3 regions of the Aquibium microcysteis genome follow, and region 2 is predicted to be linked to each of the others. Evidence: predicted binding sites of a transcription regulator. Region 2 holds the regulator's gene; each other region holds the start of a gene.

Region 1 (2,260 bases), 2.2 Mb from region 2:
CGTCGGCGCCATTTCGGTGACGTCCAACGTCGCGCCGCGCCTCTGCGCCGAGTTCCAGGCCGCCACCATGGCCAACGACCGCGACCGCGCACTGGCGCTGCAGGACCGGCTGATGCCGCTGCACAAGGCGATCTTCCTGGAACCCGGCGTGTCCGGCGCCAAATACGCCCTGTCGCGGCTCGGCCGGGTCGAAAACGTCGTGCGCTCGCCGCTCGTCACCATCGAGGCGGCCACCGCCGAGAAGATCGACGCGGCCATGCAGCACGCCGGCCTCTTGAACTGACGCGGAAAGACCGCATCTTTCAGCCATGGTCCAGGTCAGAAAAGCCGATCCGAACAACCGCACCGTTGCCGAGAACCGCAAGGCCCGCTTCAACTACGAGATTCTCGACACGATCGAGACGGGCCTCGTGCTCAACGGCACGGAGGTGAAGTCGCTGCGCCAGGGCCAGGCGAACATCCAGGAAAGCTACGCCTCCAGCGAGGGCGGCGAGATCTGGCTGATCAATTCCTATCTGCCGGAATATCTGCAGGCCAACCGCTTCAACCACGAGCCCCGCCGCCGGCGGAAGCTCCTCGTCAGCAAGCGCGAGATGGCCAGGCTCGCCCAGTCGGTCGAGCGCGAAGGCATGACCATGGTGCCGCTGAAGATCTACTTCAACGACCAGGGCCGCGCCAAGCTCCTGCTCGGCGTCGCCCGCGGCAAGAAGCTGCACGACAAGCGCCAGTCCGAGAAGGAACGCGACTGGTCGCGCGAGAAGGGCCGCCTGCTGAAGGAGCGGGGCTGACGCGTGTTCGGCCGCGCGCTGCGCACGCGGCCGTTCGCCATCGTCCCGCTGCAGCCGGGCTGACCGGCCGCAGCGCTCCCGGCGAGGCCTCAGGCCCGCTGGGCGGCAGCAAAGGGCGCGCGGCGGCGCACGACCATCACCGGCGCCTTGTTGCGGTCGGTGCGCTGGATGAATTCGATCTGGTCGCGGAAATGCAGCTTGAGCTTCTTCAGCGACAGGAGCTTCAGGGCGTCGGGCCTTGGCCGCGCCATCTCCGCGTCGATCCTGGCCTGAACCTCCTGGCGCCGCCGTTCCAGAGCCTTCACGAATGTATCCATGTCCTGTCCTCCTGTGGTGGTGACGACAGGGAGATGAGAATCCCGAAGCGATAGTTCCAATTGATTGTTGAATTGGCTTCGATAGAGCCGATATATCGGGAATGCCGTTCCGCCCGACGCACCGCCAGCTCGAATATGTCGTCGCCCTCGACGACGAGCGCCATTTCGGCCGCGCGGCCCGCCGCTGTCACGTCTCGCAGCCGACGCTCTCGATCCAGGTCGCATTGCTGGAGAAGCAGCTCGGCGCCACGCTGTTCGATCGCATTCCGGCAGCCGTCGAGCCGACGCCGCTCGGCCGCCGCGTCGTCGCCACGGCGCGGTCGGTGCTGGCCTCGCTCGACGACATCGTGACGGAGGCGAGGGCGGGCGCAACCAATCTCGGCGGGCTGATCCGCCTCGGCGTCGCGCCGACCTTCGGGCCGTACTTCCTGCCGAGCCTCCTGCCGTCCATCCACCGCACCTATCCCGACCTGCAGCTCTACATCCGCGAGGACCGGCCGACATCGATCGAGCGCGACGTCCTCGACGGGATCATCGATTGCGGGCTGGGCCCCGGCCCGCGCGCCGAGCGCCTCGTCTTCCGCCCGCTGTGCGAGGAGGGGATCTTCCTCGGCGTCCCCGCCGGCCACCGGCTGGACGGCACGGGCACGGCCTGCGTGGAGGATCTGCGCGGCGAACGCCTGCTGACGCTCGGCCGCGGCCATCGGCTGTTCGACAGCGTGCGCGACCTCGCTGCCGCCTCCGGCGCCGTCTTCGTCGAGGACTACGAAGGCACCAGCCTCGACGCGATCCGCCAGATGGTCTCGATCGGCATGGGCTGCTCGCTGTTTCCCGAACTCTACGTCCGCTCCGAGTTCAGGCGCGAGGCCGATGTCCGGCTGGTCCCGCTCACGGGCTGGTCCGGCCGGCGCACGATCGGCTTCTTCTGGCGCGAGAACAGCGGCCGCCTGCGTCACTTCGAGAAGCTGGCGGCCGAGAGCGACGCCATCATCCGCGCACTCGCCCTGACCGGCGATCCGCTCGACGCCATGCGGATCGCGCGCGCCGGAGGCTGACGGCGGCCGATCCGCCAGCGCCGCCGCCCGCTCACGCCGTCGGGGCGACCCGTCGGCTGCGGCGGTCCATCAGCACGATCGCCAGCCCGCTGCCGGCCAC
Region 2 (2,260 bases):
GCGATACCAGTCGCGGATCGGATCGACGGCCGAGCGGTCGTCTGCGCGGGCAGCCGGGCCGAAATTGGGAAGAAGGAGCACGAGAAGCGTAACCGCTATCGGCGCCAGGACCTTGTACAAAGACCGCATCGACATCTCCTCCCCACCGGCCACGAATGACCGCTTGGCGAAGTAAGCATGGCCTGGTCGCGGAGAACAAGGGCAATGGGCGGCTGCGCCGCGGTCGAACGATCAGTCCCAGGAGAGCTGGTTCTTCGGGAGCCGCCCGCTGGGATCGAAGACGTCGACCCGATGGGGATGGGCGCGGCCCCATTTCCAGAGGACCAGATCTGCATCGCGACCATCGGCTCCGATGGCGAAACTGGGAACGAGAATGCCAGACACGCCTTCGAACGAAAGACGGTCATAGATCGCCCATGAGGGTGGACGGCGACCACGTGTGGTCAATTCCATCCAGCCGCAAGCCATGTCGTCGATCGACACGGCGTTGGAACGCCGCTTCGTCGGTGCGAAGATCGACGATCCCGTCGCAATCAACGTCATAGGAACAAAGCACCAGAGGATCGATCCGGCGCGCGAGCCCATGGCTGACTTCTTTTATCGCGGTAACGATTTCGAGGGACAGATAGAGGGCAGGCACGCCTTGCGGATTGAACCGTCCACCCCGGATCGCGGCCCCATCGCCGGAAATCGGCTTGAACGACCAGCGAGGATCATGGGCGCGGAAGCAGACCCCGCGAAATCTCACGCAAAGCCGCCGAGCGCGACGTGATCGAGGTATTCGCGCACCGCGGTGGCGCGCCCTTCCTTGACGAGAGACTCAGCCGTTCGTCCACCGAATGCGGGAATCGGCTGTGCCCTGTACCAGGACATGGCCTGTTTGGGTCCGCCGGACCATTCTTCCACGCGTCCTAGGATTTCGAGCATCTCACGAAGCCGGGACTGCGTCTTTCGCGAGCGACTGCGGGCTGACTTGAAGATGGATTCCGACGCAATCCCAGCGGTTTCCGCCAACTGCGACTTGGACATCCCGAAACTGTCTGTAATCCGATCGACCAGGATAAGGCCGGTCCCATCAGAGACATGGGCTATCAGAGCCGCATCGTGCGGCAAGACTGAAATGACATTCATTGCCTGCTCTCCTGCCTGCGTACGAGACAGAAGATAGGGCAATACCGACTGGACCCCAAGCGAACCTCCCGCGTCACGCCTCGCGGATGGCGTAGCCGGAGCCGCGGATGGTGCGGATGACGTCGGGCATGCGGCCGTTGTTCACGGCCTTGCGCAGGCGGCCGACATGGACGTCGACGGTGCGCTCGTCGATGTAGATCGTCTCGCCCCAGACGTTGTCGAGCAGTTGCCCGCGCGAGAAGACGCGGCCGGGATGCTGCATCAGGAACTCGAGCAGGCGGAACTCGGTCGGGCCGAGCTTGATCTCGGCCTTGCGCCGGTAGACCCGGTGCGCCTCGCGGTCGAGCACGATGTCGCCGACCTTGAGCACGGAGGACAGCACCTCGGGCTTGGCCCGGCGCAGCAGCGCGCGGACGCGGGCGACGAACTCGGGCGTCGAGAAGGGCTTGACCAGATAGTCGTCCGCGCCGGTCGAGAGGCCGCGGACCCGGTCGCTCTCCTCGCCGCGCGCCGTCAGCATGATGATCGGCAGGCGCTCGGTTTCCGGCCGCACGCGCAGGCGCCGACACAGCTCGATGCCGGAGATGCCGGGCACCATCCAGTCGAGCACCAAAAGGTCGGGCACGCTCTCCTGCAGCCGGATCTCGGCCTCGTCGCCGCGCGTGATGATCTCGACCTGGTAGCCCTCGGCTTCGAGATTGTATTTCAGGAGGACGCAGAGCGGCTCCTCGTCCTCAACGACCATCACCTTGGCGGCGATCATCTATCGTTCGTCCTTCAGGCCGTGGCGTCGGAGACGGCCGTCTCGTCGACGCGCGGGCGGGCCATCGGCAGCTGCCGGCCCGTCATGACATAATAGGCGTTCTCGGCGATGTTGGTCACGTGGTCGCCGATGCGCTCGAGGTTCTTGGCGCAGAACAGGAGATGCGTGCAGGCGGTGATGTTGCGCGGATCCTCCATCATGTAGGTGAGGAGTTCGCGGAAGATCGCCGTGTACTGGATGTCGATCTTCTCGTCATCGGCGCGCAGTGCCGGCAGTGCCTCGGCGCGGCGCTCGGCATAGAGCGCGACCACGCCGCCGACCTGGTCGTGCACCAGCGCGGCCATCGCATCGATGGAGTGCGACAGC
Region 3 (2,260 bases), 1.1 Mb from region 2:
TCGGCAACGCCGTGAAGTTCACCGAAGAAGGGGGTGTCCTGGTTCGGGTCAGCGCCGGGCGGGAGGACGAGGCGCCGACGTTGCGCTTCTCGGTCTGCGACAGCGGGCCGGGCCTGTCGCGCGCCGATATCGGGCGCATCTTCCGCGAGTTCGAGCAGGCGGACGGGACTTCGACGCGCCGGCACGGCGGTGCGGGACTGGGGCTCGCCATATCGAAGCGTATCGTCGACGCGATGGGCGGGCGCATCATCGTCGAGAGCGAGGTCGGCCGGGGATCGGACTTCGTCTTCGAGATGCCGCTTGCGAAACACCCCCTGCCCGACACCGACCGCTATTTCGCCCTTCGCGGCCGATCGGTGCTGATCGTTTCGGAAAACGCCGTGGAAGCCGAGGCCATGGCGCTCACCATCCGTTCGCACGGCGGCATCGCCAGCATGGCACGCAGCGCGGCGGACGCGGAGCGGTCGATGGCGGAACCGCGCGCCACTTTCGAGACAGTCCTGATCGACGCCGCCATCGAGAGCCCCGACGGTGCGACATTGACGATGCTGCGCGCAGCATGCCGCAGACCGTTCCAGTCGGTCATCCTGATCGCGCCCACCGACCGAGGCCGCCTGTTCCAGTTCCGCAATGCCGGGTACCCTTCGTTCCTGGCCCGGCCCGTGCGGGGCGCCACCATGATGCGGATCCTGACCGACGGCCGGCTCGAACTGTCGCAGTCGCCCGTGGTCCACCGCCTCGGACTAAAGCGACAGCAGAGCCGCCGGCCGGCTCCGCGCGGACTGAAGATCCTGATCGCCGAGGACAACGAGATCAACGCGCTGCTCGCACGCTCCGTGCTGGAGAAGATGGGTCACAGGGTGGAGCATGTCCCGGACGGACGTTCGGCCGTCGAGGCCGTGAAGGCCGCGAAGATCGAAGAACGGCCGGACCTCGTGCTGATGGACCTCCACATGCCGGTCATGGACGGTCTCGACGCCATCGCCCTCATCCGCAAGCACGAGGAGGAAAAGGGCCTGCCGACGTTACCGATCATGGTTCTGTCGGCGGACAGCCAGGAGTCGACGCGGCACACGGTGCTGGCGCACGGCGCCACCGGTTTCGTGACCAAGCCGCTCGACCCGCAGGCGCTCGCGGACGCCGTGCAGCATCAGGTCGCCGCCTGATCGATCCGGCGTGAACGTCACGCGCTTGCCGCCATCCCCCTGTCATCCTATTGTATCATGGTCTTCGTAGACGGCCGTGAACGCCTGGCGACGAGGGAGAATCACTATGCAGGCATCGACCCTAGCGACGAGTGCCGCCTCAGCCCCCCCGATGGCCGCGGTCGGCGGGTTGGCGCACCAGGCGGGCGCCACGCTCGGCCGGATCGGCAATCTCCAGGCGCGTCTCGCCCGCAACTCTTCCGAAGTGGCCGCTGCCCAGAAGGTCCGCTTCCGGGTCTTCTACGACGAACTCGGCGCCAAACGAAACTTCGTCCATGCGCTGGAACAGCGCGATGCAGACCGCTTCGATGCCATCTGCGACCATCTGCTCGTCCTCGACACGACGATCCCCGGCCCCGAGCACCATCAGATCGTCGGTACGTACCGGCTGCTGCGGCAGGAGAGCGCGCTGGCCGCCGGCGGCTTCTACTCCGACGAGGAGTTCGAACTCGAGTCGCTGATGGCCCGACATGCCGACCGCCGCTTCCTCGAACTCGGCCGCTCCTGCGTGCTGCCCGAATACCGCTCCAAGCGCACGGTCGAGCTGCTCTGGCAAGGCATCTGGGCCTATTGCCGCATCCACGGCATCGACGTCATGACCGGCTGCGCCTCCTTCCACGGGACGGTGCCGGCTGCCCATGCCGAAGCACTGTCGTTGCTGGCCCACAATTTCCGCCCCGAACCGGAATGGGACGTCCGGGCGGTCGCATCCCGCTACCGCCCGATGGACCTGATGCCCGCCGAGGCAGTGGACGTGCGTCGCGCGCTCGCCGCCATGCCACCGCTGATCAAGGGCTACCTGCGCATCGGAGCGCGCTTCGGCGACGGGTGTGTGGTCGATGATGACTTCGGCACGACCGACGTCTTCGTCATCCTGTCCACCGACTGGATCGCCAACCGCTACATCAATTACTACGGCGCCGACGCCGAGCGCTTCGCAGCCTGACACCGTCTCGGGGAAACGCGAGACGAGAGGACGGGCTCGCCGGACCCCGTCCGTGCAGGCGGTTGATCCAGGTCAAGGCATGCGGGCCGGGCGCCCTCCATCAATGATG

The links. Region 2 encodes PhoB, which activates phosphate uptake and scavenging genes when phosphate is short. Its sites were predicted from a motif close to TGTCATNNANCTGTCAT; they were not measured.
Region 1: the regulator PhoB is predicted to act here: its motif matches at 1,128-1,144, upstream of IAI54_RS28015 (DUF465 domain-containing protein).
Region 3: the regulator PhoB is predicted to act here: its motif matches at 1,196-1,212, upstream of olsB (l-ornithine N(alpha)-acyltransferase).

Annotation. Positions count from the first base shown of each region.
Region 1 is NZ_CP061080.1:5,955,162-5,957,421, forward strand. It holds gene dapA (4-hydroxy-tetrahydrodipicolinate synthase) at 1-283, shown strand, start outside; gene smpB (SsrA-binding protein SmpB) at 309-788, shown strand; gene IAI54_RS28015 (DUF465 domain-containing protein) at 878-1,105, opposite strand; gene IAI54_RS28020 (hydrogen peroxide-inducible genes activator) at 1,207-2,160, shown strand; gene IAI54_RS28025 (DMT family transporter) at 2,192-2,260, opposite strand, start outside.
Region 2 is NZ_CP061080.1:3,737,086-3,739,345, forward strand. It holds gene IAI54_RS17375 (vanadium-dependent haloperoxidase) at 1-129, opposite strand, end outside; partial or broken gene IAI54_RS17380 (RES family NAD+ phosphorylase) at 232-748, opposite strand; gene IAI54_RS17385 (MbcA/ParS/Xre antitoxin family protein) at 745-1,131, opposite strand; gene phoB (phosphate regulon transcriptional regulator PhoB) at 1,205-1,894, opposite strand; gene phoU (phosphate signaling complex protein PhoU) at 1,909-2,260, opposite strand, start outside.
Region 3 is NZ_CP061080.1:4,821,171-4,823,430, reverse strand. It holds gene IAI54_RS22720 (PAS domain-containing hybrid sensor histidine kinase/response regulator) at 1-1,166, shown strand, start outside; gene olsB (l-ornithine N(alpha)-acyltransferase) at 1,318-2,151, shown strand.